3 regions of the Bacillus shivajii genome follow, and region 3 is predicted to be linked to each of the others. Evidence: predicted binding sites of a transcription regulator. Region 3 holds the regulator's gene; each other region holds the start of a gene.
The links. The regulator LexA, encoded in region 3, represses DNA repair genes until DNA is damaged. The targets are predictions, from matches to a motif close to CGAACATATGTTCG.
Positions count from the first base shown of each region.

Region 1: a site for LexA is predicted at 6,416-6,429, ahead of addB (helicase-exonuclease AddAB subunit AddB). Genes of this name have one in related genera too.
Region 2: a site for LexA is predicted at 2,951-2,964, ahead of LGQ02_RS09465 (RpnC/YadD family protein). Genes of this name have one in related genera too.

Region 1 is NZ_CP084703.1:2,121,016-2,128,883, forward strand. It holds gene LGQ02_RS10500 (cation-transporting P-type ATPase) at 255-2,903, shown strand; gene LGQ02_RS10505 (hypothetical protein) at 3,127-3,309, shown strand; gene LGQ02_RS10510 (TVP38/TMEM64 family protein) at 3,752-4,423, shown strand; gene LGQ02_RS10515 (hypothetical protein) at 4,477-4,788, opposite strand; gene rarD (EamA family transporter RarD) at 4,791-5,741, opposite strand; gene LGQ02_RS10525 (hypothetical protein) at 5,841-5,990, shown strand; gene addB (helicase-exonuclease AddAB subunit AddB) at 6,459-7,868, shown strand, end outside.
Region 2 is NZ_CP084703.1:1,935,264-1,943,131, reverse strand. It holds gene LGQ02_RS09490 (PcsB-like coiled-coil domain-containing protein) at 1-519, shown strand, start outside; gene LGQ02_RS09485 (GNAT family N-acetyltransferase) at 797-1,288, opposite strand; gene LGQ02_RS09480 (hypothetical protein) at 1,444-1,629, opposite strand; gene LGQ02_RS09475 (RpnC/YadD family protein) at 1,650-1,844, opposite strand; gene LGQ02_RS09470 (hypothetical protein) at 1,866-2,024, opposite strand; gene LGQ02_RS09465 (RpnC/YadD family protein) at 2,046-2,906, opposite strand; gene LGQ02_RS09460 (serine hydrolase domain-containing protein) at 3,095-4,666, opposite strand; gene LGQ02_RS09455 (hypothetical protein) at 4,887-5,585, shown strand; gene LGQ02_RS09450 (hypothetical protein) at 5,613-6,131, shown strand; gene LGQ02_RS09445 (DUF6933 domain-containing protein) at 6,176-6,550, opposite strand; gene LGQ02_RS09440 (SLC13 family permease) at 6,991-7,868, shown strand, end outside.
Region 3 is NZ_CP084703.1:2,495,884-2,503,751, reverse strand. It holds gene glnA (type I glutamate--ammonia ligase) at 1-1,047, shown strand, start outside; gene LGQ02_RS12240 (hypothetical protein) at 1,093-1,548, opposite strand; gene lexA (transcriptional repressor LexA) at 1,934-2,557, opposite strand; gene yneA (cell division suppressor protein YneA) at 2,792-3,109, shown strand; gene LGQ02_RS12225 (YneB family resolvase-like protein) at 3,106-3,780, shown strand; gene LGQ02_RS12220 (DUF896 domain-containing protein) at 3,851-4,087, shown strand; gene tkt (transketolase) at 4,340-6,337, shown strand; gene sirA (sporulation inhibitor of replication protein SirA) at 6,731-7,177, shown strand; gene LGQ02_RS12205 (YneF family protein) at 7,302-7,517, shown strand; gene LGQ02_RS12200 (ABC transporter transmembrane domain-containing protein) at 7,656-7,868, shown strand, end outside.

The sequences.
Region 1 (7,868 bases), 370 kb from region 3:
TGCAGCTTGAACGGATGTCACACTTGTGCCCAGATGTGCAAGCATCCACCTATAATGACGAAACTCAACAACTAACTTTAACAGAGCCTTTTTTTAAAGAAAAATATTTCCTCGGCCGAATAACGTAAATTTTAAAGGTCAGTGTAAATAACTGTTATCTCTTAGTAAAATCTTGCTATTGTTATTAGGAAGAAATATTTTTTAAATTCAAGGTGAAAATAGTCAAGACTTAAGAAAATGAAGGGGTATTAACAATGGCAAAAAATTGGTACGCATTAAAAATAGAAGGTGTATTAGAGGAGTTAAAGGTTGAACCCACTAAAGGTTTAAGTAAGGAAGAAGCACATAAAAGGTTAGAGGAAAATGGCAGAAACGAATTGCCCGAAGGTGAAAAAGAACCAGCTTTCATTAAATTTTTAAAGCAATTTAATGAAGTCCTTATCTATGTTCTGATCGTTGCTGCGATTATTACTGGGCTCCTCGGTCATTACATTGATACGATCGTGATTGTATTAGTTGTTTTAATTATTGCGATTGTCGGCTTTATTCAAGAAAACCGAGCAGAAAAAGCATTAGAAGGGATAAAAAATATGTTGTCTCTTGAAGCGACAGTTTTAAGAGGTGGTAAAAAAGTTGATGTAGATTCTGCTGAACTTGTTGTAGGTGATATCGTTTATTTAAATCCTGGAGATAAAATTCCGGCAGACTTAAGAATCATTAAGGCTGAAAATTTAACAATCGAAGAGGCAGCCTTAACTGGAGAATCTACGTCGGTTGAAAAGAAGAATGAAGTCCTTGATGAAGGGACAGTACTTGGAGATCAAATCAACATGGCATTTTCAGGTACAGCGGTTACTTCAGGTACAGGGATTGGTGTAACGGTTGCAACGGGAGAAGATACGGAGATTGGGAAAATTAATAAGTCGATCTCTGAAGTGGAAGAACTCGAAACGCCACTAATTAGGCAAACATCGAAATTTGGTAAGACGGTAACCATTGTCATTTTAATCTTAGCTGTATTAATGTATATTTTTGGATACTTCTTAAGAGAGTATGCTGCTGGAGACCTTCTTCTTTCTGTTATTGGGTTAGCTGTTGCCGCGATCCCAGAAGGGCTGCCAGCGATTGTAACGATCATATTAGCGATTGGTGTCCGAGCGATGGCAGATCAAAATGCCATAGTTCGAAATTTACCATCCGTTGAAACACTCGGAGCTGTCTCAGTTATTTGTTCTGATAAAACAGGGACATTAACAAAAAATGAAATGACGTCCACAGATGTCATTGTAGAAAAAGGGACGTATGAAGTTTCAGGGAGAGGGTATGCGCCAGAAGGTGAGATCCTCTCAGACGATAAAGCCGTTGATGTTACGGAGCAAGAAGGGGTGGCAGAACTTTTAACAGTTGTAAAAACATGTAATGATGCTGCGTTAGACAAAGATGATGATGGACATTGGATCATTAACGGCGAACCGACAGAAGGCTGTCTATTAACACTTGCTGAAAAAGCAAAGGTCGATATTGAGCGAAAAGAAGTCCTTTCAAAAATACCATTTGATTCCTCTTATAAATATATGGCGACTTTAGTTGAAGAAAACGGGGAAAAAATGATTTATATTAAAGGGGCTCCAGACAGGTTATTAAGTATGAGTACAATCGATCAACCGGATTTTTGGCAAGAAAAAGTTAAAGGACTAGCTAATGAAGGTAAAAGAGTGATTGCGGCAGGATATAAAAAGGTGTCAGCAAATACGGAATCAATTGATCATGAGGATGTAAAAGAAGATGTTGTATTTTTAGGAGTGGTTGGAATCATTGATCCACCTCGAGAAGAAGCAATCACCGCGATTAAAGAGTGCAAAAGAGCGGGAATTGGCGTAAAAATGATCACCGGTGACCATAAAGACACTGCACTAGCGATCGGAAAAGATATGGGGATCACTGATAGAGATTCGGCTCTTGAAGGTAGAGAAATCGATCAATTATCTGACGAAGAATTAGCCGAAGCTGTACAGAAGTACGATATATTTGCGAGAACAAGTCCAGAGAATAAATTGAAGCTCGTTCAAGCTCTCCAAAAAAATGACTTTATTTGCTCGATGACCGGTGATGGAGTAAACGATGCTCCAGCGTTAAAGCAAGCAGATATCGGGGTTGCAATGGGGATAAAAGGGACTGAAGTAGCGAAAGAATCATCGGAAATGGTGCTAGTTGATGACAACTTTAATACGATATTTAATGCTGTTAAAGAAGGAAGAAAAGTATATGATAACCTGAAGAAAACGATCCTTTTTATATTACCAACAAACGGGGCACAAGCATTCGTGTTTATTGCAAGTATTTTGTTGGGATTAGCGATGCCTTTAACGCCAGTACAAATTTTATGGGTAAATATGGTCGTTGCCGTAACACTGTCATTAGCGATTGCCTTTGAGAGGTTAGAAAAAGAAACGATGGATAAGCCTCCAAGAAATCCAAATGCTCGACTGTTGAGTAATTATTACATTTTCCGAATTCTGTTCGTATCATTACTCATAGGTGGAGGAACGCTTTTGGTTAATATGAATATGGCTGGTACAGGTACTTATAACCAAGAATATTTGTTTACAATTACATTAAACACGATCGTAATTGCCCAACTTTTTTATTTGTTTAACTGTCGAAAAGAGACGGGTTTTGCTTTACGAAAGGATGAATTTTTCTCTAACAAAGCTGTATTTAAAGTTTCAGGTATTCTCATTTTGCTGCAGTTAGCGATAACGTATTTACCATTTATGAACAATATTTTTGATACGAGTCCTTTATTAATCAACGATTGGTTATACCCAATCTTGTTAGGTATAACCGTGTTTATTGTCGTTGAAATCGAAAAAACCATCACAAGAAAAATTACTGAACAATAAATCACGTCCAAGTTCTCGGCTTCTTGATTGCCGGGAACTTTTTTTCAGTCATTATATTTGGGTAAAAAACATCAGGTCTGTTTTAAGAAAAAATTTAAAAGATATAGCTGTTTTTCTTGAATAGTCTACTATCCCTATCCAAACATCATAAACAAAGACCTTTATAATGTTGTAATATTCTCACTCTTTGTGGGTGTATATATTACAAAGGGGGGATTGTGCAATGTCGTTTGGGGAATTCATCGGAGTATTAGTTTCACCGATTGATGTGTTTGTAAATAGTTTTTCTTATAATGTCCAGATTATTATCATGATGTTCATACCCGTTGTCGTGGTGATTTATGGAGTCTCTCATTATCGTAAAATGATTAAACAGTATAAAGAATCATACGGTACAAAGCCTTAATACGAGGCTTTGTTTTTTTTAGTGAGATTTTAGGAAATGAAAATTATTGCAGGTGGGAAAGTCGATCGCACGTGAGACAGAATTACCCCACGTGAGACGAGATAATCGCACGTGAGTCGAGTCTGATCGCACGTGAGGCGAGGTAATCGCACATGAGACAGAATTACCGCACGCGAGGCGAGATAATCGCACGTGAGACAGACTTACCGCACGTGAGCCGGGTTAATCGCACGCGAGGCGAGATGATCGCACGTGAGCCGAGATAATCGCACACGAGGCGAGATAATCGCACGTGAGACAGAATTACCGCACGTGAGCCGAGCTCATCATATACGAGAATAAAGAAGTGAGTTAAATAATTTGAAGCTTAAACGTTTAAATGTTAGGTTATATAATTAATACATATTTTTAATCGTCAGTTCAAAAGGAGTCACGTTCATCTATGCCAACGAAGCTGTTAATAAAAATCGGACTATTTTCACTTATCATCCTTTTTCTTTTTTGGTTGAATCATTCATTTTTAAATTTACATCCTGAACAAATCCAAAAAACGGTACTTTCATTTGGGATATGGGCACCGCTCATTTTTATCCTCATGTTTGCGATTCGTCCGTTTGTATTGTTCCCAGCATCAATACTCGCGATCGCTGGCGGTTTATCATTTGGCCCGTTGATCGGACCAATCGTAACATACATTGGGTCATTGTCTGGAGCGGCTTTGTCGTTTATGTTCGTCCGTAAACTTGGACATTCTTTTACACAAAAAGAGTGGCAAGGGAAGGGGAAGCACCTTCAAAAGCGGATCGAAGAAAATGGTTTCTTTTACGTGTTAGCATTACGTATCATTCCGGTCATTAACTTTGACTTTGTTAGTTACTTATCAGGTTTATCAAGGATTGAATTTCGGAAATATATCGGTGCAACGATGCTTGGGATTATTCCAGGGACGCTTGCTTTCAACTTTTTAGGTGCGACATTTGTTGAAATGAATTTTACGATGGTATTTATCACTAGTCTCCTATTTGTGATTGCATTTTCTGTACCTATCATTATCCGCAAGCGACTTGAAAAGAAAAACATTCGCGTTGATTTACTACCAGACGAAGAACTGTAATGAAAGAAGGCTGTCTCGTAATGAGACAGCCTTACGTGATTCGAGAAAATAGCTTATTTTTGCTGATACGTATGAAAACCGATAAACATAAACGCGATCATGATGTAATACAAAACCGTTATCCATGCCCACTCCATCCCTTCAATAACCGGAATGAGGGTGACTGCAACAAAGTTTACGATCGTCATTGGAACGAACCATGCCCACGTAAGTGAAGAGAGAAACGTAAAAAATACGCCTAGATTAATCATGAAAAGAAGCGTCGATGCGATGAAATATGGATACTCGTATATATGGTCTGTAAAAACAAACAAGATGCTGATCGCTAATAGAAATAGTGCGAAAATAACGAGGTAATCCTTCATCTTTAATTTGCCTTCCTCTCTGTAAGCGTGATTTCTTGCTCAACGACTTTCGGTTTCTTTAATTGACGATAACGGCTGTACGTAAACATCATAAGTCCGACCCAAATCATTGAAAAGGCAACAATATGAGTAACAGTAAATGGCTCTTGAAATAAGAACACACCAAGGAAAAGCATGATTGTCGGTGCGATATATTGTAAAAACCCAATGAGAGAGAGTGGTATTCTTCTAGCTCCTGCTGTAAAGAGTAATAATGGGACGGCAGTCACTGCACCAGCACCTAATAATAAAATGACGGATAATGGATCGTGTACATAAAGGGCCGATGCACTTGCTCCATGTTGTGAAAATAAAAAGATCGCTGCAAATGGTAAAACAAGGAGTGACTCTAACGCAACCCCAGTCATCGTTCCAATCACGGCAATTTTTTTCATTAACCCATATAGTCCAAAACTAAGTGCTAATCCTAAAGCGACGACCGGAAAAACTCCAGCAGAAAATGTTAGTAATAGGACAGCTGCAAATGCTAGAATGACAGCGATCGTTTGCATCTTCGATAACTTTTCCTTTAAAAAGACGACGCCTAATAAAACACTAACGAGCGGATTAATATAATACCCTAAACTTGCTTGCACGACTTGATCGTTGGCAACGGCCCATATGTACACATACCAATTTGTTGCAATAAATAATGAAGCAAAGATAATTGCAGCAAATAGTTTTTTGTTTTTAAACATCGCACGAACTTCAGCGACAAATGATCCATGTTTTCTAAGTATCAAAATGATCGAACTCATAAAAATAAACGACCAAATAATGCGGTGTGCAAGTACTTCTTCTGATGGAATATGATCAATAAGCTTCCAATATAACGGAAGTAGTCCCCATAACAAATAAGCAGAGACCCCTGATATTATTCCCCATTTCATAGCTGACTCTTGATTTTCGTTCATGGGGCTTCCCCTTTCCATTCAAAATATCTCTTCTCACATTTTAGACCGATAAAGAACGAAAGTAAATAAAATTACGAATGTATTTACAGTTCCTTGTAAATGGAGAAAATCACAAGTAGATCAGGGAAGTTGCTCGTATTAGAAGAGAAGTTGCTCGTATTTGGAGAGAAGTTGCTTGTATTTGAAGAGGGGCTGCCAGTATTAAAAGATAAGTTGCCAGTATTTAAAAGAAAGCTACTTGTATTTTAGGGAGTTGCTCGTATTAAAAGAGAAGTTGCTCGTATTAGAAGGGAAGTTGCCAGTATTTAAAAGAAAGCTACTTGTATTTTAGGGAGTTGCTCGTATTAGAAGAGGAGTTGCTTGTATTTAAAGAGAAGTTGCCAGTATTTAAAAGAAAGTTACCTGTATTTTTAAGAGTTGCTCGTATTAGAAGAAGATTTGCTTGTATTTGAAGATGGGTTGCCAGTATTAGAAGGTAAGTTGCCAGTATCACAAAGAAAGTTGCTCGTATTTGGTGCTAGGTTGCCTGTATTCAAAGCAACTTGCCTGTATTCCAAAAAAACTTGCCTGTATTTGAACAAAACTCGCAAGTAAACCGAAAATCTCACCAGTAAAAGAATCGTCCCAAAGCTTCCACTTCCTAAAATAGTCATTTTCCTTTAAAATAGAAAGTACGAACATATGATTGCAATGATCATATAAATTGAGGTGAAACGTATGGCAATCACATTTTATATTGGCCGGTCCGGTACCGGTAAATCAACGCATATACAACAAGACATGATCAATAAATTAAAATCGCAACCGACTGGAAACCCAATTATTTATTTAGTCCCAGACCAAATGACGTTCCAAACGGAAATGAACTTTATTCAATCAGACATACAAGGGATGACACGTGCTCAAGTGTTTAGTTTTTCAAGGCTTGCTCTCAGAGTTCTTCAAGAAACTGGCGGGATCTCGAGACACCACTTGCAACGCACCGGCTTACATATGCTCATTCGAAAAATCGTGGAAAAAGAAAAGGACAAGTTCTCTGTTTTCAAACGATCAACAGAAACAAATGGTTTTATCGATGAGTTAGAGCAAATCGTGACTGAATTTAAACGTTACGATGTAAAAACTGAGACGCTCGATCACTACGAGAAGACCCTTCGTGAAAAAGAAGAACGCTCCCCTCAAGAAGCGGTTCTTCTTGATAAACTTCACGACGTAAAAATCGTGTTCGAAAATCTTGAATATGAGTTGGCCGATCAATACGTCGGCACGGAGGATTATTTAGCGCTACTTGCTGAACAAATTCCAAAATCAACGTACTTACAAAATGCCGAAGTATATATCGATGGCTTTTACAGCTTTACACCGCTCGAATTAAACGTGCTTCAAGAGCTCCTTGCTCATACGGCAGAAGTAAACGTCGTTTTAACGCTCGATAAACATTATGATACAGATGAACTCGTTCACGAGCTTGACCTTTTTCACGAAACGGGCAACACATATCAGCAACTTTCGTTTATCGCAAAAGAACAAGGCGTTCAAATGAACGAGCCTGTCAGCTTCTCAGAAACAAAACGATTCAAAACTGAAGGCCTAAAACATTTAGAAAAATACGGGGAAGTCCGTCCACCAGTTCCTTGTGAAGAAAACGACGGCATTGAAATGATCGCTGCCGTTCATAAGCGAGCAGAAGTTGAAGGCGTCGCACGTGAAATTTTAAACCTCGTTCGAAATGAAGGGTATCAATTTAAAGACGTGGCAGTCTTACTTCGGAACATGGAAAGCTACGGAGATTTAATTGAAACGGTTTGTCGTGACTATTCGATCCCAATTTTTATGGATAAAAAACGATCAATGTTAAATCATCCGGTGATCGAGCTCATCCGTTCAGCGCTCGATATTATCGACCGAAACTGGCGTTATGAAGATGTGTTCCGTTGTTTTAAAACGGACTTGCTCTTCCCGTTAAATGAAGAAATTTATGAAATGAGAGAGCGCGTCGACCAACTTGAAAACTACGTGCTTTCATATGGCATTCAAGGTGCGAGATGGTACCAAAAAGAACCGTGGACGTACCAGCGGGTTCGCACAACAGCTGAAGGGGAACGAAAACGAAGCAAATATGAGGAA
Region 2 (7,868 bases), 560 kb from region 3:
GAAGAACAAGAAAGACTTGTTCAAAAATTAATAAAAGAGGATAAAGATTTAGCTTCTCAAGAAGAGAGCGTCCGTAATCAAATCGAGGAATTACGTCTTAAGGAAGAAGCACGTTTAGAAGCTGAAAGGCAAGCTAAGTTAGAAGCTGAAAGAGAAAAAGAAGAACGCAGTAACCGTTCTGATTCAGTTAGTAGATCAAACGATGGGCAAAATTCTGATTCCAATGGTGGTAACTGGAGATCGTTCACAGCTACAGCATACACTGCATATTGTGAAGGCTGTTCCGGTGTAACGAGAACCGGAATTGACTTACGAGCAAACCCTAATGCAAAAGTCATTGCCACCGATCCAAGCGTTATTCCACTAGGATCACGTGTCGAAATTAAAGGGCTTGGAACATTTTTAGCTGCAGACACTGGTGGTGCAATTGTCGGAAATAAAATCGATATCTTTATGAATGACCGCTCTGACGCATTATCATTCGGAAGGCAGACCGTGCAAATACGCGTGTTAGACTAATTGAAATGAATGGAACGCTTCAACTAAAATTAGTTAGTTGAAGCGTTTTTTATTTGGGTAAATAACCCGACTCACGTGCGGTTATCGCATCTCGTGTGCGATCATCCTGTCTCACGTGCGGTAAGCTCGGCTCACGTGCGATTATTCCGTCTCACGTGCGATTATTCCGGCTCACGTGCGATTATCCTGTCTCACGTGCGGTAATTCTGTCTCACGTGCGGTAATTCTGTCTCACGTGGAATTATCACCATTAATTCTAAAAACTATTAATGAATACCTATTTTTTTATCATTTTGCTCATATTGTACCAAACAACTCCACCATGAGTAGAATCGGAAACTCCTTCATTTACATACCCGTGTTTTTCATAAAAAGAAATTAAGTTGCCTTTGCAAGTTAACGTGATCGTTTCGCGAGATTTTGCACTTGCTTCTTTATCGAGATGTTGCAGTAACGCCCTTGCCACCCCTTCTCGTTGGAACTTTGGGGAAACAGCCAAACCAAGAATGCTTTGATGATGTCCGTGTGTGGGGTTTTTGATGATGTTGGTGAACAGATCATCTGTGATGTATCGTGTTTGAATGACAGGGCCATTTATATACCCTGCCACTTCGCTATTTTTTTCAGCGACAAAAAAACTGTCCGGGATCTGTTGAATCCGTTGTTTAAATGCCTCTTCCGTTGCGGCTTCTTCTTCAGTAAAACATTGGTTTTCGATATGTATTAAAACAGGTAGATCTTCGTCATTGACGTTTCTTATTGTTAACATCGTCCTTCCCCCCTTAAGTATGAGACGGTTTTCGTGCTTAATCCGCACTTTTTTAAATTCATCTCCGCATAAATTTTAACATATGAAATCCCCCTGACCATTATCGTCCAGGGGGAGTTATGTGCCTTCTTGAGATGTAAAGCGTGCATTCATTATCATTTAATTCCTTCCTTCAACCGTTTGACTTGATGCTCTGTTAGTCTTGTAACTTCTACGATTTCTTCGACTGGCATTCCTTTTGACAACAACTTTTTTGCTACTTTTACCTTCGCAAGTTCTTTCCCTATACGAAAACCTTTTTCCATGCCTTTTCCCTCGTATGAAGTCATGATCTCCATCATTTTGTCTCCTTAATCCTCTATTATATTTCTTTTTTCAATTGCTCAACTTGTTCCTTTGATAGGCCTGTTACTTCAACGACTTCTTCCACTGGCATTTCTTTTGACAACAATTTTTTTGCTACTTCTACCTTCGCAAGTTTTTTCCCTTTACGATATCCTTTTTCCATACCTTTTTCCATACCTTTTCGCTCATATGAAGTCATGATCTCCATCATTTTATCTCCTTAATCCTCGATTTATATTTCTTCTTTCAATTGCTCGACTTGTTCCTTTGATAGGCCTGTCACTTCTACGATTTCTTCCACTGGCATTCCTTTTGACAACAACTTTTTTGCTACTGCTGATATGCCTTTTTCCATGCCTTTTCGCTCGTATGAAGTCATGATCTCCATCATTTTATCTCCTTAATCCTCGATTTATATTTCTTCTTTCAATTGCTCGACTTGTTCCTTTGATAGGCCTGTCACTTCTATGATTTCTTCCACTGGCATTCCTTTTGACAAAAGCTTTTTTGCTACTGCTGATATGCCTTTTTCCATGCCTTTCTCCATACCTTTTCGCTCATATGAAGTCATTATCTCCATAATTTTATCTCCTTCCTTAGGACTCATTGCTTTCACCTCTTCTTGAAATTGACGTTCTTCTTGTTCGTTCAACTTTAAGTATGTCTCAAAAAAACCAGCGATCATAGTTTCTCGTGCTTTATCTAATTGTAACCGTAAAAGCATCCGAAAAAACTCTTTCTTCACTTCTACTTTCTCACTATTATTATATCCCATTTTACTTAGTAATGCTGCAGCGACAGGATTATCAGAAATAATATACCTTCTCCAAGGTTGCTTTTTCAGTTCAACGGTCAAGTAGTGGAAATCTAATGGTTGGAAAAATGGAAAGTTTATTTGGAAGGTGTTTGGTTCATCTCGTTGATGGTTATAACTAAAGATTGCTATAGGTAGAATTTTGCGCCGATATTTTTGATAGAGACGGCTAAAATAAATAAACATACGTTCGTTGAAAGCTTCTTGCTCATAAGATTGCGGTTCAACGTGGACAATGATAAGTCCCGGCTCCCCTTTTAACTTCACTTCAACGACTAAATCAAGACGGAATTTGTCCCCTTCTGTGACATCAGTAAATAATTCTTCGGAGAGGAATCGGACTTCACTAAAATCTAAATGTTCATAAACATCCTGGAAAAACAAGAGTATGAATTCTTCAAAAAACGTTTCGATCAACTCTTTGAATAGCCTGTCGTGATCTAAGCGGTCTTTCGTCATATCACCATCTCCTATAAGAACGTTCGTTTGTATATAAAATACAACGAACGTACGTTCTTGTCAATAAAAAATGTAAGAGTTAAGGAAATTTTATTTTCTTACATTAAAATGTTCACCCAAGTACGTTGGCGGAACGTAAAAAACGCATGAGGTTTGTTCATTGAACCCCCCATGCGTTAGTTGATCTACTATTTTTTTGACTTTACTAGCTCAATATTTTTCACTCTACTACCCGTAAAAGTAAATCCAGTTACCACACCGTTTTTTTTCTTAAATTCAACCTTATAAGGAAAGAAAATATTTGTAACAAATGTATCTTCCTCAATTTCGTATAACGGTTGGTCGCCATTTCGTGAGTGTGACAAGTGCAAAACTCCATCTTTTTCAACAACTTCATAAGTTGTATCAAGCTCACTACTTTCATACCTACCTTGATATATGGAGCTTTCTGGTGATTGAAAGGCATTCAGTTTTTTCAAAGGAACCAGCTTGTCTTTTGTCTTAAGGACACTATTTTCACCTAAATATAAGTCGAAATTTAGGTGCTCAATGTTAAAATGGTTGCCTGAAATGTGCTTTAATGGTGCCTCCCCATAAGGGTTTCTCAAATGAAGTTGACCATCTTTTAGCGTGATATCAAAAGTCATGAACATTGCATCAGATTGAGGGAAGTAGAAACCCGCGAGATCTTCTAAATTCACTTCTTCCGTATACTCTTTCGGGCATTCGTCACTTTGTTTTTCCTTGTCGTGTTCAAAGACGACGTCAGCGACAGCTAACGAGGCATCTTTCATTAACATGTTTTGCGTATTGGAAAAAATAACAATATCAACATCATCTTCTGTAAAGTGCATGACAGCACTTCTGTACGCTGCATCTGCTCCTCCGTGCTCGATGTATTTGTGACCATTATATTTACCAACAAATAGACCGCCTGCGTAACTACACTCTTTCCCATCCGTTAACGTAGGGTTTTCAGCCATCAACGTAAGCGTCTCATCACTGCAAATTTTCGGCGAATGATAATTTTCTAGCCACTTTAAAAAATCAGACGCCGTTGTGTTCAAGCTCGTCGCGCCGTATGTGCCATAGTTTAAGACGCTGTAGACAAAGTTGCTAGTTCCGTCATCATGATATGACTTCGCCTTATGCGGGATAACTTTCCAATAGTTATCTTTAAAAAATGTGCTCTCCATCCCTAACGGTTGAAAAATCCTCTCTGTTGCGAATTCATTCAACGTTTTCCCTGATAGACGTTCCACAATTTCTGCGAGCAGCGTAAAGTTTGAGTTACTGTAAAGAAATTGTGACTGTGGCTCGAAATTAAGATGTGTTTGCTTGCCGATCAAAGATAGTGCATCTCGTTGCGTGATCGTATCAACGATTCTTACACCACTTAACCCTAACAACTCCCATTGGTCTCGAATACCACTCACGTTATTCATCATCTGGCGGATCGTGACCGGCTCTTCGAAGTTTATGTACTCACCGACATACTTTCTTACGTCATCATCAATGTTCAACTTCTCGTCCTCTTGTAGTAAGAGTACACACATGACTGTCACTTGCTTCGAAACGGATGCGACATGGAAAACCGTTTCATCTTTCACTGGAATTTCATGCTCAATGTTTGCATAACCAAAGTTTTTCTTATAAATGAGCTCTCCTTTTTGTCTCACAGCGACTTGGCCACCAGGACATACTCCCTCTTGCCACTTCGAAAAAATAGCATCAATTCTCTCTTCAATTTTGTTCATCATCAGCACCTCCGCGGAAGCATAGGGACGGTTCTCCCGCTTCCATGAAATATTCTTATTAATGATATATTTCGCGATTCGAAGGAAATGTCCTCTTTTTTTATAGACAGGTACCAGGGACTTGTCGAAATCCGACAAGTCCCTGGTACTTTTTCATTCGTAGCAAAAAACAATTAGCGTATGTATGGTGCTGTTAAGACATTTTTCAAGGAGTGATTGGACGATGAATTGCAGTTATTGCGATGGCAAAACCAATGAAATGTACAAAGTGAATCAATTAGGTAAAGCCTTTTGTGGCAACGATTGTTATGACGAGTATATGAGTGAATGCGATGAGGCACCAGATGACATGAATCACCCTTATATTGACGACTATGAATTAATGCGGTTGAACTATATTGATTGGCTGGAGAACTGGGAAGCTGACTTACTAGCCGTACGTGGAATACAGGTCATCCTAAAAGCTGACGAAATGCTTGATACAATCGATGAAGTGTTTGAGGAGTATTCGGACTACTACCGTGCTGAAGGTGACGACGGGATTTTCGCACATGAGATTTATTTATATATGTTGAAGTTTAAAGAACTGCAGAAAAAAATCATTGAGTGGCGTCCGAAACGGCAACCACCTAATCAAAACGTATGTGCTGTTTGTCAGTCGATATTTTCAGTTAAAGTCCACAGTAAAAGTATGAAGAACGATGATGCTTTGTTTTGCGAAAAATGTAAACAAGCCTACTATCCTGGCATCTTTTCTGAAGGAGAACTAAAAAGGGAGATGGAACAATACAATAATTTAAAGGGGCTTCAAGCCCACTCTAGAAAAAAAGATTGGCCATATTTTTTACGGAAAATTAAAAGGTCATGCCGTTATCATGACATTCCTTTCCCTGACTGGATTGACTTAAACTATGAATTTTAACCATTTTTTATGAGAGGAGCTGGTTTCTTGATCTATGAAAAGCTGAAATGTGATTATAAGCCGTCTTATGCTGCGAATCTCGAAAGTCGCTTACATGACACTGGATTTTTACAACAGTACGGAAATATTATACAAATGATTCTTGACTCAAATGAATATTGGAATAAGCTTAGACAGCGTGTCGATTTTCTTGTCTATTCTTATGTATTACATTATAATGAAGCAGCTTTTTGTCCAAAAGAAGGCTACTCTCTCTATGCCGATTGGCTGTTCGAATCAATTGAAGAGGAAATTAAAGGGCTTCGTTTAAATATCGAAGAAATCTTGATCGATGAGTTGTTTCGAGAGTTTACGAGAAGAATTAAAGGAAAGTTTATTTATAGTGATGATAGCTATGAGTATTTCACGGCTCCTTACTTTAATGACCAAATTTATTACGAAGGGATCGACCAAGGAACCCTCTACTTAGACCAGCTAACCGAAGATTTGTTTGATGAAGCACTTGAGGAGTTAATTTGTAAGATCCAAGTGAGAATGTCGGGTTAGGTAAGAGTACCAGGGACTTGTCGAATTCGACAAGTCCCTGGTACTTAGCAAAAGTTTTCTAAGTCCTTATACATTTCCTTGTACGGGTAAATATAATCCCCTTTGCCGTCCCCACGTAACAATTGGCTCGTAAAGACACTTAAAGGAGTTTGAATGATTGTATTTAAATCAAGTCGATCTATAAAAAACTCGATTTCTTTACAAATCTGATTTACCCTCGCAACAGTTGTTCGATTTTTTGTTTTCCCATAAAAAAACTGCTTTGAATGCTGGACATATTTGTCGATCATTTCAGCTTTTATGCCTTCTTCTTTAAACGCTTGTTTAACACCTTCAATAAATAGCTCTTCTAGATTTTTATAATCTTTTGCTTTTAGACCATATAACACAATGGTATAACGATTTTTGTCATTGACCAATACAATCGTTTTTTTCCTATTAAGCTTGATGAGATTCGCGTGCCATGAAAATAATGGGTCTCTCCGCCTCAAAAATCTGTTTTATTTTCATCTCATCAAGAAGTTTCTTCGTACATTGTATATACATTTAATCAGTCTCCCTATCGTTTTATAACCCCTCTATTCCTATCATCACAGCTGAAGTTAGTTTACCATCTATAAAAAAACGAAACATGAATCAACGTAATATATTTTTATGGTGAATTCATTTACTCCCCTATATGTAACTACCCCCACATTTAAGAATAACCAATTAACGAAATGCGTATTTTAAGAAGTGACATGTTTTACGATGCAGATAAAAGGAAAGAGCATTTGTGTGGAAGCAGAAGAACCGTCCCTTCGCTTCAAAATCCATGGAAGCAGTGGAACCGTCCCCTCGCTTCTGAAAAGGTGATACGATGACTGATATGCAACTTGTTTTTCTCATTTTAATAGCGACGACGATTTGTTTTTTGATCCCTCGTTTTCGAGCGGATTTAGTCGCCATCAATGCTTTGCTCGCTTTATTGTTAACAGGGCTTATTACCGTTCCTGAAGCGTTTGCTGGTTTTTCCAATAGCGTTGTCATTATGATCGCTGCGTTATTTATTGTGGGCGCAGGCGTTTTTCAAAGTGGCTTAGCACAAAAGGCTGGAGACTTGCTCGTTAACAAGACCGGCAACAGTGAGTGGAAATTAACGATGTTTATGTTCGTTCTAGTGGCTGTGTTAAGTGGTTTTATTAGCAATACAGGGACCGTGGCGATCCTGCTACCAATTGTCGTTAGTTTGAGTCGCCAAATGAATCTTCACCCTGGCAAACTTTTAATCCCATTAGCCTTTGCTAGCAGTATGGGTGGCGCATTAACGTTAATCGGTACAGCACCAAACTTAGTCGCAAGCCAAAGTCTACAAGATGCGGGATATGGCTCTCTTTCATTTTTCGCATTTACACCCGTCGGTATCATTATGTTATTAGCTGGAATTGCGTATTTATGGTTTGTTGGTCGTAAAATGCTTGATAAGCCAGTCGATAAGAAAAAAGGTTCAAAAGAAACGTTTGATGCTGATCAATTAGTTGAGCAATACGGGGTAGCCGATCATATTTTTGCGGTAAAAACACCGAACGACAGTGCGCTCATCGGAAAAACAATTAAAGAGCTTCAGTTACCGAGTACATACCATATTACGGTTTTGGAAGTGATTAAAGCAGAATCGTCATCATTGAAGCGCTTTACTTCGTGGAACCAACCGCAGAGGATTACAGTCGATAAAGGTTATGAAGTGGAAGCTGGCGA
Region 3 (7,868 bases):
AATCCAGATGGAACACCATTTGAAGGAGATCCTCGCGGCGTGTTAAAACGTGTCTTAAAAGAAGCAGAAGAGCTAGGATTTACAGAATTTAATATTGGACCAGAGCCTGAATTTTTCCTCTTTAAAAATGATGAGAGAGGCGAACCAACACTTGAATTAAATGATAAAGGTGGATATTTCGACTTAGCTCCAACGGATTTAGGTGAAAATTGCCGCCGTGATATCGTGTTAGAACTTGAAGATATGGGCTTTGAAATTGAAGCATCTCACCACGAAGTTGCGCCAGGTCAACACGAAATTGACTTTAAATATGCTGATGCAATAACTACGTGTGACAACATCCAAACGTTTAAGCTCGTTGTAAAGACGATCGCAAGAAAGCACGGTCTTCACGCAACATTCATGCCTAAACCACTATTTGGAGTGAACGGAAGCGGGATGCATGCGAATATGTCACTTTTCCGCAGTAAAAAAGAAAATGCTTTCTTTGACGCGGATACACCAACGCAATTAAGTGAAACGGCGATGCAATTTTTAGCTGGTACACTAAAGCATGCAGATGCTTACACAGCCATCACAAACCCTACAGTGAACTCTTATAAGCGTTTAGTTCCTGGATATGAAGCGCCATGTTATATCGCTTGGTCAATGAGAAATCGTTCTCCATTAGTACGCATTCCATCTTCAAGAGGAATTAGTACGCGTATTGAAGTACGTAGTCCAGACCCAGCAGCAAACCCATACTTAGCAATGGCAGCTTTACTTGCAGCCGGTCTTGATGGAATTCGTAACGAAATGACACCACCATCTGAAACTGATGGTAACATTTATGCAATGGATGAAGAGGAAAGAGAAGCAGAAGGAATTCATGCATTGCCTGCAACATTAAAAGGTGCCATTGATGCATTGAAGAAAAATGAAGTCATTACGAAATCTCTTGGTGAACACGCACTTGAACACTTTATTGAAGCAAAAGAAATCGAGTGGGACATGTTTAGAACCCAAGTACATCCTTGGGAGAGAGAGCAGTACATGACGACTTATTAATAGCAAAAAAGTCCTTGATACGTATTCAGTATCAAGGGCTTTTTACTACTCATACATACTTAATGAATCATCAGTATCATAAATAGACTCCCATTCTTTATAAGAGAGTTGAAAATCTTTAGGGTAAGTTCCTGCTAAAAGGGTAAACGCCCCCTTATCATAGAGGATGAAATAACTTTTCTTCATGTCAACATCTTTTGATTCTTTTGATTCAAAAGATTTTATCATTTCTTCTTTCTCGTCTTCTGTAATCTCTACGTTTAATACTTTTGTTATACCTTTAGACCCATCATTTTTAACTAAAGAGTAGACTCCGTATCCATACCATTCTTTTTCTTCTGTAAACATCTCTCTTTTAGCTTCGTCGTATTTTTGTTCCCTTTGATAATAATACCCACAATGAAAACAACACAAAAATGTTTCATCAGTTTTATAATAGAAATCTTCTAATGCTGTTTTTTTACATTGTGGACATTCAACATTTGACATAATAGAGGCCATTCATCTACACTCCTTTAATTGATATAAGTTTTTTTGTAATTAAAAGGTTGAGAGTGTTAAAAAATGATCACCTACTTTCGATCAAACTTTTATTTGAAGTGATTCTTGGAAGTTCAAATTCGATTGTTTTAAAGGTGTATAGAAGGTATAAATCTAAGGGGATTTTTAGAAGTAATTAAAAATGATGGCAAAAAGGTAGAAAAATAACATGAAATTATATTTATATTAACAATTCAGAGGTTAGAAAACAAGTGTTCGGGTATGTTGTTGATTTATGTAACTAATATTTAAACAGTGGAGAATTGACCAATTTAATAGGTGGCTTTATCTTATTGTGATTTTGTGATTTTTTAGTCACACAAAAAACCACCCATTTGGGTGGTTTTTAATGAATCGTCCGGAATACTCCAACAACTTTTCCTAATATATGAACATTTCTTAAGATGATCGGTTCAAGTGTTGCGTTCTCTGGTTGCAAGCGAACATGATCTTTTTCTTTGAAAAAGCGTTTAACAGTTGCTTCATCTTCCTCTGTCATTGCAACGACAATATCACCGTTATTAGCACTTTGTTGCTGACGTACGACGACATAATCCCCATCAAATATACCAGCTTCAATCATCGAATCTCCTTGAATCTCAAGAATAAACGAATTTTCATCGCCAACTAAATGTGCGGGCATTGGTAAATACTCTTCAATATTTTCAATAGCTGTAATCGGTGAACCGGCAGTAACTTTACCAATGACAGGAATATATAAAGAAGGTGATTCGGATACTCGTGATGGTTCATCTTCCATTCCTATAACTTCAATAGCTCGAGGCTTTGTTGGGTCGCGGCGAATATATCCTTTCTTTTCTAATCGAGACAGGTGTCCATGTACAGTTGAACTGGAAGCGAGTCCGACTGCTTCACCTATTTCCCTAACAGATGGTGGGTACCCTTTTTCTTTTACTTTGTCTTTTATAAAAGCAAGTATATCTTGTTGCCTTTTTGATAGTTTTGTCATTGAATGCACCTCGTTTATTGATTGATTTTATGCGGTGTTCTACGTAAGTTCAAAATAGTTCACAAAATAAATTGACTAGCTCATTTACATCAAAATCTGAATAATTATTTCAGGAACATTATACCATGGCTAAAAAAAAGGTGCAAACATCCGTTCTCTTTTTGTGTTGACACGAACAGATGTTCTTGATAGTATGTATACGAACAAACATTCGTTTAAAGTGGAGTGAGTAATATGGTAAAGTTAAAAAGTTTTAAAAGAGGAATCGATTGTTCGATATTTGTTTTATTTTTAGCGATGGGTTTATTTATATGGACAACTGCAACGGCATCGGAACTTCCTGATGATCAACGTCTATTAACAGAAGAGTGGGTTGTTGAAGAGGGGCAATCTTTATGGACGATTGCCTCAGTACAAGCTGACAATGTAGATATGCCTGTTCAGTCTGTTATTTTATGGATACAAGAAAAAAATGAATTAAATGATTCTAATATATACCCAGGTCAAAAACTTACTATTCCTGTAGATTTGGAGGGTTATGTAACAGAATGAAGCTTCGTGCAATTATCTATACAAGAGTAAGTACAGAAAAAGAAACTCAAGAGACATCCCTTAAAAGGCAGCAAGAGGAATTATTAAAAGGGGCCGATGAATGGGGGATGAAGGTCGTTGACGTTGTAGAAGAAAAAGCAAGTGGCTATGATGTAGACAGAGATGGTTTTTTGAATATGCTTACAACATTTAAAGAAGGCAAAGCAAACGCTTTACTCATCCAAGACGATACTAGGCTTGGCCGTGGTAATGCAAAAGTAGCATTAATACATCAGTTAAATAAATTAGGGATTCGTATCTATACAATGGAGGATATGGGGACAATGGTTCTTTCTGAAACAGATACAATGATATTAGATATTGTTTCAATCGTAGAAGAGTATCAAAGGAAGCTTCATAACCTTAAAATTAAAAGAGGCATGAAAAAAGCAGTTGAACAAGGTTATGACCCATCCATAAATTTAATTGACAAAAAGCATGGTGGAGGTCGTAAAAAACAAGATGTGCCGATAGAAGAGATTGTTCGTCTTAAAGAGAACGGACTCACTTTTCATGAAGTAGCTGCAACGTTAAGAGGGTTTGGATATTCGTTATCAAAGGCAACTGCACATAGACGATATCAAGAATATAAACGTAAACAACAACAACCCGAAAACGAAGGTTACACTTGAATCCTATAAAGAGTTCTTGTACGATAATAGAGGTTACTTGTCTAGTGCCATAAATGGAGGGTTCATTTGTATGTTAAGCAAAGACAAAATTCAACGCATCAACGAATTATCAAAAAAATCAAAGGCAGAAGGACTTACACTTAAAGAACAAAAAGAACAAAAAAAATTAAGAGAAGAGTATTTACAAAATGTTCGTCAATCTTTTAAGAATCAGTTGAAGTCGGTAAAAGTAGTTGACGATGAAGGTAACGATGTAACGCCTGACAAGTTAAAAAAAGAAAAAGGACAAGACGGAATGACTCACTAATGGTTGAGCTTTCGGTCTTGTTTTCGCTTTCATGAAAATTATTTAAAGAAGAAGGTCGTTTTATTCATGTAATTTTTATAGTTGGTGATAATAAAAATATTGAATCATTCGTTAAACATATTGAATGTTAACAAAGTATGAAAATGTGTCGTTAAGGCTGATATTGTGTATGTTTAATGGTTGTTTTACAAGGAAAAGCAGTATATGATTATTAAGTAGTCGACAATTTACGGAAAGAAAGGAAGTATTTTTATGTCAAGTAATATTGATACATTATCAATTAATACGATTCGTACGTTATCAATTGATAGTATTGAAAAAGCACAGTCAGGTCACCCAGGAATGCCAATGGGGGCAGCACCAATGGCTTACACATTATACTCGAAATTTATGAACCATAACCCAAATAATCCAGAATGGTTCAATCGTGACAGGTTTGTTTTATCTGCAGGTCACGGTTCAATGCTTCTATATAGCTTATTACATTTACATGGTTATGATGTTTCTATGGATGATTTAAAAGAATTCCGTCAATGGGGAAGTAAAACACCTGGACACCCTGAATTTGGTCACACACCAGGGGTTGAAGCAACAACTGGTCCTTTAGGACAAGGTTTTGCAATGGCTGTTGGTATGGCTATGGCAGAAAGACACTTAGCTGGGACATACAACAGAGATCAATTTAATGTTGTTGATCATTATACATATTCGATTTGTGGAGATGGAGACTTGATGGAAGGTGTTTCTGCTGAAGCTGCTTCACTTGCAGGACATTTAAAATTAGGTCGTCTTGTCGTTTTATATGATTCAAACGACATTTCACTTGATGGAGACTTACATCAGTCATTTTCTGAAAGTGTAGAAGATCGTTTCAAAGCTTACGGTTGGCAAGTAATTCGTGTAGAAGATGGAAACGACCTTGATGAACTTACACGCGCGATTGAATCTGCAAAGTCAGATGAACGACCTACAATGATTGAAGTGAAAACAACAATTGGATACGGATCACCGAATAAAGGTGGTAAATCTGCTTCTCACGGTGCACCATTAGGTGAAGATGAAGCAAAATTAACAAAAGAGCATTATAAATGGACGTTTGAAGAAGATTTCCATGTACCTGATGAAGTAAAAGACCATTATAAACAGCTTGCAGAAGAAGGTGCTCAAAAAGAAGAAGCATGGAATAAAATGTTTGAAGAATATAAGCAAGCTCACCCAGAACTTGCTGAACAGCTCTCACTGGCTATGAAAGGTGAACTTCCTGAAACTTGGGATAAAGAGGTCCCTGTCTACAACGAAGGAGATAAAGCTGCCACACGTGCAACAGGTGGAGAAGTTTTAAATGCCCTTGCCAAAAATGTTCCAAGTTTATTTGGTGGATCAGCAGACCTTGCTTCTTCAAACAAAACAATGTTAAACGGAGAAGAGGATTTCTCTAGGAACAATTATGCTGGACGTAACATTTGGTTCGGGGTTCGTGAATTTGCGATGGCTGCAGCAGCGAACGGTATGGCTTTACATGGTGGTGTGAAACCATATGCATCTACGTTCTTCGTCTTTTCTGATTACCTTCGTCCAGCAGTACGCTTATCTGCATTAATGAATATTCCAGTAACGTATGTGTTTACTCATGATAGTATTGCTGTTGGTGAAGATGGTCCAACACATGAGCCAGTAGAGCAGTTAGCAGCATTACGTGCAATGCCTGGCGTTTCGACAATCCGTCCTGCGGATGGAAATGAGACAGCTGCAGCTTGGAAATTAGCTGTCGAAAGTACAGATACACCTACTGCACTAGTATTAACTCGTCAAGGCTTACCAACGTTAAAATCAACCGCAGAGAAGGCTTATGAAGGCGTGAATAAAGGTGCTTACATCGTTTCTGAAGCAAATGGAACAGCTGATGGTTTACTACTAGCATCAGGTTCTGAAGTAGCCCTTGCTGTTGAAGCTCAACAAGCTCTTGAAAAAGAAGGTATTCACGTATCAGTAGTAAGCATGCCAAGTTGGGATCGCTTTGAAAAGCAGTCTAAAGAGTACAAACAACAAGTGATTGATCCTAACGTAAAAGCCCGACTAGCAATTGAAATGGCAACACCATTAGGGTGGGAACGTTATACAGGAGACCACGGTTCAGTTCTTGGAATCGATGGATTTGGAGCATCAGCACCAGGAGATCGTATCATTAAAGAATACGGTTTTACAGTGGAAAATGTCGTTGCTCAATTTAAACAACTTTTAAACAAATAATGAAAAGCTCTTTTCTAAAAGGGTGCTCCTGCGCTTACTCGTCGCAGGTAAAGAGTGTTCTTTATGAATAGAAAGTATTTGAATGTGTGAGCGATTGGCGGCGACACCTGCGGGAAAAGCACGAACCGAAAATCACCTGAAACATCGGTAGAAGTTTCAGGAAGTTGAGGTCGTGCCCGCGGTAAGCGTCCGGCGTTAGCGAACAAAAGTAAAAAAACAACAATGTTTATGAAAAAAGTCTAATGAAAAGAAACTCGCTCACTTGAGCGAGTTTTTCTTTCAAGTCAAAAAAGATCGCAATCCGACAAAAAAAGTCCTTTTTTGTGGCATAATAAGACATACCTCTTTAAGCTCGTCCTCTATAATGAAAGTTATAAGGAGAGGTGAGCTTAAATGAGAATATATTATGTATATGTCATTCGAGAGGAATTTGCGAGCCTTTATTATGGGTTGGAGCAAAAGCTGTTCCGGCTGTTTTTAGAGAATAGACAATCAAACGGTAAATTAAAAGAAATTACAAAAATGCAAATTGAGTATATAAGCGAAAAGGTTGATCAAAATGAGCTTTATGACTATCTTTTAGCAAATGTTCAAAATACAAAAGGGATGAATGTTTGTAATGGAGAAAAGTTAACAATCAACCATAAACGAAGTTATGCAGAATTAACAATGAAAGATCAATTCGTTCAAATTCAAGCAGAAGGCTTACTTGATGCTGAAGTCACCTTCTTTGAATTGCTTCGTCAATATAACCCTTACTTTTTAGCGATGGACTTTAAATCAAATCGTTGTGGCTGGTTAAAACCGATCCGAACGTTGAAATATGCAAATCATTCGTAAGAATTTATGAAGTTTCTTAAAGATCCCTTTAATTGTCCATTTGAATGGGTTATAATGTATAAGGTTCCAATCGACAAAAAAAGATAAAAATTGGAAGATCAGCTAGAAGGAGGGTCACCGTAGCATGAGTTTGTGGTTATCAATTACACTCATTGTTGTTGCGCTACTTGCAGGAATCGCACTCGGTTTCTTTATTGCAAGACAATATATGATGAGTTACATGAAGAAAAATCCACCAATTAATGAAAAAATGCTTCGCGTCATGATGATGCAAATGGGTATGAACCCATCACAAAAGAAGATCAATCAAATGATGAAAGCAATGCAAAATCAAAAATAAGAATGAACACTCCGACTAGGGGTGTTTTTTTCTTGCACTTTTGTATGCACAAGTTCACACTATGTTTCTTCACAAAATTCTGATACGATATATGTGGTCTTTTTGAAAAAAATAGAAAATGCAATGGAGGCACTGCTTGTGAGGGTTTTTATAGATTTAATGTGGTACTTCAAAAAGGAGAAATGGAATTACGGTGGTGGAGTACTTGTCCTTGCACTTGTATCCTTATTATCACTACTCCCACCTTATGTAGTCGGTGTAATCGTTGACCATATTGATAATGGTTCATTAACTGGACAGACCCTTTTTCAATGGATGCTTATATTATTTATACTTGCAGTCATGGTATAT